DNA from 2 places in the Agrobacterium sp. NPDC090273 genome. Region 1 is predicted to be linked to the other one. Evidence: riboswitches for the same ligand, from Rfam matches in the RefSeq annotation. Region 1 holds a riboswitch; the other holds the start of a gene.

The links. A riboswitch is a leader RNA that binds a small molecule or an ion and turns the genes downstream of it on or off. The one in region 1 is predicted to bind cobalamin.
Region 2: it holds a riboswitch for cobalamin, as region 1 does, so the genes downstream of both, ACIQT8_RS03625 (acyl-CoA thioesterase) here and ACIQT8_RS20380 (ABC transporter substrate-binding protein) in region 1, are expected to answer to the same signal.

Annotation. Positions count from the first base shown of each region.
Region 1 is NZ_JBIVYN010000008.1:64,400-69,692, reverse strand. It holds gene ACIQT8_RS20400 (class I SAM-dependent methyltransferase) at 1-166, opposite strand, end outside; gene ACIQT8_RS20395 (pseudoazurin) at 163-606, opposite strand; gene ACIQT8_RS20390 (ABC transporter ATP-binding protein) at 603-1,403, opposite strand; gene ACIQT8_RS20385 (FecCD family ABC transporter permease) at 1,400-2,398, opposite strand; gene ACIQT8_RS20380 (ABC transporter substrate-binding protein) at 2,425-3,423, opposite strand; cobalamin riboswitch at 3,631-3,867, opposite strand; gene ACIQT8_RS20375 (Rrf2 family transcriptional regulator) at 4,119-4,568, shown strand; gene ACIQT8_RS20370 (acyl-CoA dehydrogenase) at 4,581-5,293, opposite strand, start outside.
Region 2 is NZ_JBIVYN010000001.1:719,864-725,156, reverse strand. It holds gene ACIQT8_RS03635 (methionine synthase) at 1-484, opposite strand, end outside; gene ACIQT8_RS03630 (DUF1852 domain-containing protein) at 514-1,497, opposite strand; cobalamin riboswitch at 1,720-1,923, shown strand; gene ACIQT8_RS03625 (acyl-CoA thioesterase) at 2,022-2,858, shown strand; gene ACIQT8_RS03620 (LysR family transcriptional regulator) at 2,861-3,748, shown strand; gene dctP (TRAP transporter substrate-binding protein DctP) at 3,827-4,825, opposite strand; gene ACIQT8_RS03610 (TetR/AcrR family transcriptional regulator) at 5,168-5,293, shown strand, end outside.

The DNA.
Region 1 (5,293 bases):
GCGGTTTCGTGCCAAGATGCTGCCTGGCAGCCTCTGCCCACGCATCCAGCTCGGGTCCCGGGGGTATGCGATGTCCAAAAGCCAGATCGAAGGTCTTTGAACGCTCTGACCAGTAGTCGCGGATGTCTTCCTTCAGGCCGTGGTTGATGCCGAATGCCTCGCTCAATTTCCCACCTCACCCGCACGTTGGAAGAGTGCATCCATCCGAGGCTTGGCCCGCCCCGGCACATCGATCGTCTTGTAGCTTTCCGGCAAGGATGCCTCGCCGACCTTGATGAGCATGACCATTCCCATTCCGTAATGCGGTGAGCATTTGATCCCGTAGAAACCCTGGGTCTCGAACGTCGTTACGAATTCGTCGTTGATCTTGCTCTTGAAACCTTCAACGCCATCCGGAACCATGCCGTCAATCGTCGCCGCATTGTGGCTTTTATGCGTGGGAACAAAGCGTACAACGTCGCCGGGTGAAATTTCCAGGAAATCGGGCTCGAAGACCATGGAGCCGTTTTCGCCGCGATTGAGCATCCTGACCTCAAAGGTTTCCGCCATCGCCTGCATTGAGAGACCGACTGTAAAGCAAAGCCCGAGCGTGATTGCCCTGATCATATGATTGATACCCTTTTCGGTGAATTTTTCTGCCTGTGCGCAGGCAAAAAGCGAATGTGACAAAAGCCGCTCTCGTCTGTCGTAACCACAGCCTCGACACCAAAGACTGCGCCGATGCGCGCGGGGGTGAGAACCTCGTGCGGCGATCCAATGGCGACAATCTGGCCCTTATCCATGACTGCAATCCGGTCGCAGAACATCGCCGCATGATTGAGGTCGTGAAGAGCTGCGACCACCGTCAACCCCTGCTTGCGCACGAGATCGAGGAGGCCGATCTGATGACCGATATCGAGATGGTTGGTCGGCTCGTCCAGGAGCAGTATCCGGGACTCCTGCGCCAATGCGCGCGCAATGTGCAATCGCTGGCGCTCGCCGCCTGACAGATGGTGCCAGCTCCGTTCGGCCTTATCGGACATATCGACGTCCGAGAGCGCCGTATCGACGATGGCATCATCCTTTTGCGACCAGCCGGAAAGCGGCCCGAGATAGGGTGTTCGTCCGAGTTCAACGGCCTGTCGCGCGGAAATTCGTTCCGTAGTTTCAGCTTGCTGCTCGACAAGTGCCAGTTTTCGGGCAAGTTCGCGGCGACCGAAAGATAAAAGCGGACGGCCTTCCACCATTACGTTGCCACGACGCGGACGGCGTATTCCCGCCAACATCGACAGGAGCGTGCTCTTGCCGGACCCGTTCGGTCCGATGATCCCAAAAAACTCGCCGGAACGCACATCAAATGATGCTCCGCGTACGATCTCGAGACTTCCGGCGCTCCAGTGCAAATCGTTCGCTGAAATGTTCATCGCCCGACCCTCTTCTGTCCAAGAAGGAACGCGAAGGCAGGCGCGCCAAACAGCGCCGTGATAACCCCGATCGGCAAAACCTGTCCGGGAATAACGATACGGGACAGAATGTCGGCGACGATCATGAAGACCGCACCCGTCAACGCCGTCACAGGCAGGAGAATGGCGTGGCGAACTCCGACCAACATGCGCGCGGCGTGCGGAATGACCAACCCGATAAAGCCGATTGAACCGACCAGCGACACCATCACTGCCGTCATCGTGGCCGAAACGCAGATCAATACTGCATAGACACCGCGGACAGGAACACCGAGAGATGCGGCTGCATTCGCGCCGAAGGAAAATGCATCGAGTGCTCGCGCATGCCACAAGCAGACGGCAAGCCCGACCAGGCAGACCGGGAGCGCCAACCAGACATCAGGCCAGCGAACACCGGAGAGGTTTCCAAGCAGCCAGAACATGATGCCGCGCGCCTGTTCGGCGTTTGCGGATTTCGTCACGACGAATGACGTAAGGGCATTAAAGAGCTGCGAGCCCGCGACACCAGCCAGGATGATGGCGCTATTTCCATGTCCCGCCCGAATTGCGAGCAGGCTGACGAGCGTGAAAGCAATGAGAGCGCCGATCAATGCACCGACAGGCATCGTCAGCATCCCAGCCCCGAAACCGAGCAGGGCGACGGCGACAGCCCCGGTGGATGCACCCGCGGAAATGCCGAGGATGTAAGGATCGGCAAGGGGATTACGCAGGAGTGATTGCAACACGGCCCCTGCTAGAGCAAGCGAGGCACCGCAACAGGCAGCCACCACGGCCCGGCTTAATCTGTAACTCCAGACGATCCCCTCATCGAGCGGTTCGAGTGGATAACCCGCATGGAAAACCCGGTTGGCGATGGTTTTGACAACGACATCGAAGGGGATCGACGTCTCACCGATGGCCGCACCTGCAACAAGCGCGGCAATCAGGAGAACAAGTGCGGCAACGGCCGCACTCACTCTGGTTGGATTGAGAAAACCCGGCCTCACTTGGCGAGGCCGGATGCGGCAATCGCCTCAGCCAGCGTCTCGATTCCTTCGATCGTCCGGATCGTCGGGTTCATGGCCTGCGCATCCATGTCGAAGATGTGGCCTTCCTTGACTGCGGGCATGATGCTTGCAACGGGATCGCTGGCAAGGAATTCGCGTTTCACAACGACATCATCTGCGGGGAAGCGACGGCGGTCCATCTTTCCGGCCACGATGATGGTCGGATTAGCCTTGGCCACGGTTTCCCAACCGACGGTCGGCCATTCCTCATCGCTTTCGATGACGTTTTTAATGCCAAGCGCAGACATGATGTAACCCGGGGCACCCTTGCGACCGGCGACATAAGGATCGATATCGAGTTCGGCGCTGGAGAACCAGAAAACGGCAGAAAGCTTTCCTTCAGCCGACGCGAGCTTGGCGCGCGCCGCTTCCTCACGCGTTTTGAGGTCATTGACGATTTCTTCGCCGCGATCCTGAACGTTGAAGATCTTCGCGAGATCGCGAACCTCCTGATAGATCAGATCCATCGTGAAAACTTCGTTTCGCACGCCGTCACCACCACCCGAATTGTCCTTGCCCATGCAGTCGGCAGGAGAGGTGTAGACCGGAATGCCCAGTTCCTCGAATTGCTCGGGGGTTGCAACGACACCTTCTGGGCCGATCTGCCACTGAAATTGTGTCGTCACCAGATCCGGCTTTTTGCCGATCACTGCTTCAAAGCTTGGATCGTTATCTGCCAATCGCTCAATCTTGGCATTGGCGTCCTCGTAGCCTTTCAGGACCGGGCCGATCCACAGAGCCGTACCGGCGACCTTGTCGGAAAGTCCGAGCAGGTAAAGAACTTCCGTTGTACTCTGACCTACGGATACGGTGCGTGTCGGAGCCTGCTTGAAATTGATCTCGCGACCGCAATTGTTGATTGTCAGCGGATAGGTGGTTTCGGCGGCATGTACCGGCTGCGCGAGGGGAAAAACAGCAATGGCAGATGCAAACAAGGTCGCGCCAAAGGACAAAGGTTTAAATTCGAACATGCGTTCTCCAGTCAGTGTGTTTGCGTCGTGTGATGAGAAAAATTGCAAAGCGTCAAAGCGCATTGCGACAAACGTCCGACATTCCTGGAAATGGAGAACAAGACACGGAACACATGTCCGCGCGTGAAGGTATCATAACCTGCTCCTCTTCCGGGCATCCCCGCCCGTAATGATGGTCGTTGTTCTGACGGCAGGTCTCCTGGCTCACGAATATCTATCGTCCACCTACCTTCCCGCATCTCTTCCAGATGCAGTGGCATGACGCCTCAAGCGCCACGAGGATGGACGGTAATCCGCTTACAGTTGCGGGGGCAGCCATGGCATTGAACCGTCAAGCAGGTCCGCACCATGTTCCCTATTAATCCCCTCACCCTTTGGGTTCGAGGAACCGTCGTCCGTTGACATACGCAGCAACGCCCGGTGCGTCAATGCCTTGCCGGCATCCAGATGCTCCGATGAATTGCGTTTCTCTTCTTGGGGGAGAATGGAAAGAAATGTCTTGGCGTCGCGGAGCCTCGAAAATCCGAGCCGACGCCTGCACTTTCAGCGCGAAAAGCCCGACAAACAGGCTTGCAGAGGAATTCGCTAAAAACTACTTAGTAAGTTGAAAACAATCGATCCGGCATTTCAGAGTAAGCCGGTTGCACCCGGGCGGAACAATGCTGACGAAAAAAGGCAAATACGGACTGAAGGCTCTCGTTGATCTGGCACGCCTTCCGCCTGGTGAGACGGCCTTCGTGACCGAGATTGCAACGCGCAACAATATTCCAAAGAAATTCCTCGATACGATCCTTCTGGAATTGCGAAATACCGGCATTCTGCGTTCAAAAAAGGGTCCGAACGGCGGTTATTCGCTGTCGAAAATGCCAAACGAGATCATGATCGGACAGGTCATCCGGACGCTTGATGGCCCCTTGGCACCCATCCGTTGCGCCAGCCGCACCGCTTTCGAAGCATGCGATGACTGTGACGATCCGGATAACTGTCAGGTAAGGTTGTCGATGACAGACGTTCGAGACGCCATCGCAACCATCCTCGACAATATGACACTCGCCCAATTCGTGGAAAAGGACGCCGCAAGCGCTCAATCCATCCCAGCCGGCAAATAACGGCGTAACAGCCTACCGACTGAGCAGGTCACTACCGAGAACAGCGACCGGATGACTTGTGCTGTCTGTCGCGGCGCTTCTCATTCTGGTCATCAATATCTCGAGAGCGGCGGCGCTATGCCGGACGGATTGAACAGTAACATGCTCAGCGCCGACCTGTGCCGCATCGATGATTGCTGCGACACGCGCGATTTGCGCCTTCAACAACTCGGTCCCAAGATAGGCCTCGCCGACTTCAAGCTCTGTGACACCCTCATTTGTCGGGCTGCGTTCAATCAGATCGGATAGGATGCACTGCGTCTGCCCAAGCAGAATTGCCGCGCGCAGCAGGGTTGCGACCGAAATCGGAAGGTTTTCTGCGCCTAAGGTGAGCGGCAAAACGTCATCGACGCGCAGGTCCGTCTCCACGGCAGCGGATCGCCGGTTTTTCACCACGACGAGTACGGGCTGGCGAAGATAATTGAGCGCGGGCATGACGATCCAGTCGACATCGGAACGAACAGACGTCAGCCGCGCATCGGAAACCCAAAATGACAAGTCGTCCCCGAGCAGTACCGGGTGCTCCGGATCAGGAGAATCTCCAACCAGAAAAAATGTCTCTCCAAAACCTGCCCGGGCAAAGAGCGCTCTACGTTGATCTTCACTCCCGGCGTTGCGAACAAACTCCAGAGCTTTGAAGTGATCAGCAAGGCGCCGCGCAACATCAGCATCCGCTTCTGCGATAA
Region 2 (5,293 bases), on a different contig from region 1:
CATTGAGGATCGTGGCGAATTCCCAGGCCAGCTTTTCGCGGCTTTTGTAGTGGGCATCATAGAGCGTATCGATCATCGTCATGGGGCCAGGCAAGGCCCATTTTATGGGCTGCGTGGTCTGCTGGCGCAGGAACCTGGCGTCTTCCACAAAGACCGGTTTTGGGCGAGACACAGCGCCAACGACCGTCGGAACGCTGGCATCGTAGCGATTGCGAATCCGGACCGTCTCGCGTTTTTCGAAATCGACGCCGCTGAGGTGTTCGACAAACGTCGTCACAAAGTGCTGGCGCGTCTGCTCGCCGTCGCTGACGATATCGATCCCCGCCTGTAACTGATCGTCGAGAGAAAGACGCAGGGCATCCCGCTTGCCCTCGACGAGTTCATCATCCTGCAGTTTCCAGGGCGACCAGAGTTTCTCGGGTTGTGCCAGCCAGGAGGGTTTGGGCAGGCTGCCGGCGGTTGACGTGGGCAACAGTCTTTTCATGTTATGCGACCTTATGTTCATGGGTTTCGTCAGCGGGCGTGATTGGCCGACCATTGCTCGAGAATGGCTCTGTAGGGTTTGATGAAGTGCTCCTCGGCAAAGCGTCCTTGTTCGACAGCCAGCCGGCTACGTTCTTCGCGATCGTAGACAATTCGCGTCAGGGAATAGTCCTGGTTCTTCAGGCTTGGCTGATAACAGGCCCCGGCGGCTGAGTTGGCGTTGTAGATTTCGGGCCGATAGATCTTCTGGAACGTCTCCATCGTGCTGATGGTGCTGATGAGTTCAAGATTGGTGTAGTCGGCCAAGAGGTCGCCGACGAAATATAGGGCGAAAGGCGCGACGCTGTTCGGCGGCATGAAAAATCGGACCTGCAATCCCATTTTCTGGAAATAGAGGTCCGTCGAAGACAGTTCATCCTGCTGGTATTCGATACCCAGTACCGGATGCTGATTTCCGGTCCGACGATATGTTTTGCTGCTCGACGCACTCAGGCATATCACCGGCGGCTTCTGAAAATGCTGCCTGTAGGCATCCGAGTTCAGGAAACTTTTGAAAAGGTTTCCGTGCAGATCACCGAAATTGTCCGGCGTACTGAACTCGGACCTCCCCCTGTTGTGCTCGGGCAGCACCACGCTGAAGTCGTAATCCCGGACATAGGAGGAGAAATTGTTTCCGACGATACCCTCGATGCGGTCGCCGGTTTTTTGATCGATGATCGTCGTCTTCAATATCTCGATCATCGGGAATGCGTCGCCGTGGTCTTCAGCGCCGACATTCATCTCAACGGATATGATGTCGAGCTCGATAGAATATCGATCGCCTCTGGGGTTATCCCAGTGCGCCAGGGCGTTGAAACGATTGTCGATCATCCTCAAGGCGTTGCGAAGATTGTCCCGCCGGTTCTCACCCCTTGCCAGATTGGCAAAGTTGGTGGTGATCCGGGTGCTTTCAGACGGGCAATAATCCTCGTCAAAGGCAAGACGCTTGATCGTGAAGGTGAGGTCTTTGGTCATGGCGTTGTGTTGTCCTCATCGCGGAACAGAACCTGAATGGCGTGCTTTGTCGGTTCTCTCGGTCAGCAGATGTCATGCTCTCCGTCGTTGAGAGCCATGCCTGACTTATGCCTGAGCCGCTGATCTGGAAAAATTGGTATTATCTCATCGAAGCATGAGCCAGCTTCATGAGTGGATGCGAGGTCGCGGTGGCAGATGCCTTGACCATTTCTGCGACATGCGACATTGGTTCGTCATCGTGGTTCTGCGGATGCAAATCCGGAGCTAAGAGGGAATTCGGTGAGGGTTTTGCCTGAAACCGAAGCTGCCCCCGCAACTGTAAGCGGCGAGCGAAAGTCCATCGAAGTCACTGAGGCCTGCCTCGGGAAGACGGACCGAAGCAACGACCCGCAAGCCAGGAGACCTGCCGCGATAGATAACGTCCACGGGCGGGGTGTCCCGGAGTGCCGCTTTCGCGATGGGCATTCTGCTGCCTTCGTCTTTGCGTCATGCCACTGCCCGGCCGCAACCTGATGGCAAGGCCGATGACTGAGACACCGACAACAGGAAAGCGTGCGCAGCACGGCTCCACAACCCGCCTCATCGATATTGTCTTTCCCGGAGACACCAACCATCACGGCACCCTTTTCGGGGGAACCGGTCTTGCTCTCATGGATCGCGTTGCCTTCATCGCGGCCACGAGGTTCGGTCGGGCACCCTTCGTCACCGCATCCTGCGAGCGCATTGATTTCAGGCAGCCGGCCCGCATAGGGCACGTCATCGAATTCAGCGCCAAACCCGTCAAGGCAGGTCGCCGCTCCCTGACGGTCGAGGTGGAAATGGTGGCGGAAACCATTGTCGGCCGGGAGCGAAACACCTGCACACGCGGGGTCTTCCATATGGTCGCTGTGCCGGAGTGCGAGCACGCCGCGCATTACGCCTTGCCTGCCCTGCTCCCGGAGGAAGCGCCAGAGACGAGCGACGTGGTTGCCATGGTCGAGATCGTCTTTCCGGATCAGGCAAACAGCGTCGGCCGGATGTTCGGGGGCGATGCAATCGCCTACATGACCAAGGCCGCTTTCGTCGCAGCGTCACGCTACTGCGGCCAGATGGTGGTGCTGGCGTCGTCCGAGCGCATCGACTTCACGCGAGCAATAGAGATCGGTGAAATCGTCGAGGCAGAGGCACGGGTCGAACGCGTGGGCAAGAGTTCGATGTCCATCCAGACAAAACTCTGGTCCGAAAACCTGATGACGGGCGAAAGGCACATTACCGCGACCGGACACTTCACCATGGTCGCGGTCGACAGGGACCACCGGCCAGTTCCTGTCCGCGACGGCGCTTCTGCGGTGAGAGCGCTCTTTGACAAGGGGTGGGAATAATCATGCTGGACAGGCAACATCTTTCGATCCTGCGTGAAGTCGACCGCCTCGGCAGCCTGACGGCTGCGGCGGAACGGCTGAACGTCTCGCAGTCTGCGCTCAGCCATACGATCCGCAAACTTGAAGAGCGCTACGGTGTGGCGATGTGGGAAAAATACGGGCGCAACCTGCGTCTCACCGAGGCCGGCCGCTACATCGTCCGGCTGGCACAGCGTGTTCTTCCGCAGATCGAAAGGGCTGAAAATGTGCTGTCGGATTATCGCCATGGCCAGCGAGGTTCCCTGAAGATCGGCATGGAATGCCATCCCTGCCATCAGTGGCTGGTGGGGGTGACCAAACCCTATCTCATGGACTGGCCGGACGTCGATCTGGAACTCACGACATCCTTCGCCTTCGGTGGCGTGGCAGCACTGACGGGGTACGAGATCGACATCCTGATCACACCCGACCCGATCGAAGCACCCGGTATCCAGTATCTGTCGGTGTTCGATTACGAACTGGTGCTCGCCGTTCCGGCCGGTCACCCGCTGGCGCAGAAACCTCATGCCGAAGCTGCCGACCTGCTGGATGAGACGCTGTTTACCTATCCGGTACCGCCGGAGCGGCTGGATGTCTTCACGCAGTTCCTCGTGCCCGCCAACGCCCGCCCGCGCCACCACCGCAATGTCGAGACAACGGAAATGATGCTTCAGCTCGTCGCGGCAGGTCGCGGCGTCAGCGCCATCCCGAACTGGCTCGTGCGTCGCGAAGCCGCAACACTCGGTGTCCATCCCGTCCGCATCGGCCAACTGGGCATCCGCAAAAGCATCCATCTCGGTTTCAGGGATGGTGACGACACTGTCGATTTCATCGCAGGATTTCTCGCAACATCACGCCAGACATCAGCCTGACGCGTTGGAGGGATGAGTGACCGCTTGCGGCCGAATGTGGTTACGGCGGCATCGCGCCAAAAGCTGCCGCAGGATATTCTACTCGATGAAATCAGCCATGATAGATGAAACGCTCTCGATGGCAGGGGCAACATTGGCGATACCCTCGGCTTGCTGGCCTTGGGCCCACGCGGACTGAACATCCTTGTATCTGGTTGCGGCTTCGAACTGTTTTACCTCTTCGGCAGTGAGCACACGTACGGTCGCACCTGCCTTCTTCAAATCTTCCAATTGTGTGTCGAAGCTTTCGCCCATGACCGCATCCAATCCCGCATAGGATTTCCGGGCGGCCCGGATGATGGCGTCCTGGTCTTCCTGGGCAAGGCTTTTCCAGACGTCCTTGTTCATAGCGAGGATGTAAACATGACCCAGCCACAGGTCCTTTGAAACCAGAACATGGGGCGCGCTTTCGTGTACCTTCAGCATGTAGCCGCTGTCGACGTTCACCATCAGGCCGTCGAGCGTCTTCGCCCTCAGGGCAGCCGGGATTTCTGGTCCCCAGTGCATGGTGACGGGAGTTGCCCCGTAATTCCTGAGAAAATCCAGATGCCAGAAACTTGCAGACCGCCATCGGCCACCCTTCAGCTTATCGAGGTCGACCATCGGCTCGTTGCTGAAAAATGCGACCGGGTACCCTGTACCGAAGTAGATTTGAACAATGTTATTGTCGTCGAGTTCTGCTGGGAAAGCGGGAATTTCCGAATAGACGCGATCAAAGAATTCAATCTGTCGGCCGCCGATGGGGCCTCGGATGAAGCTTTTAAATATCTGGTGCAGCGGCATCTGCTTGGCCGTATATTCCGGCACCACCGTACCGATGTCGGTTGTGCCCTTCGTGACGGCACCCAATGCATCATAGGCGGCTGCAATCTCGCCGTTCCAGTGATCCTTGATTTTTAGGCGGCCGTTCGACTCCTTCTCGATTGCCGGGAATACGACATCTTTGAGAAATCGTGTGCGCATTCCGCCAAGCGGTTCGTGATCACTAAACCTCAGAGTGCGGGTAGCCCTGGTGCTCCCCTGAGCGGCGGCGTTCACGATCGATGACGTAGATGCGGCCGCGCCAATCGCCGAGGCGATAAACATCCTGCGGCTGAACCCGTTTCCGATGGAGCCTTTGCTGAATTCGGTCATATCGGTACCTTCATGTTAACCCTGACGCGAGCCGGGGAAAGAGTGTCTTGCCTGTCAAGAAACGCTCCGATCATCTGGAGCCATATGACAAGGTTCCTTTGACCCCTCACTTGATCGGGGAATGCCCATATATATATCTGAATGATCCTTCAGTTAGGAATTCGCATTTTGAAAGACGCCTCTCAGGTTGTGCCGCAACGTCTAAAACCCCGGAAAACCCCGGTTCAATCGCGATCGGGGGTCACCGTGGAAGCGATCCACGAAGCCGCCATTCAGGTTTTGCTGAGCGAAGGGTTATCGCGGCTGACCACCACGCGGGTGGCGGAACGCGGCGGCGTTTCGGTTGGAACGCTGTACCAGTACTTCCCCAAC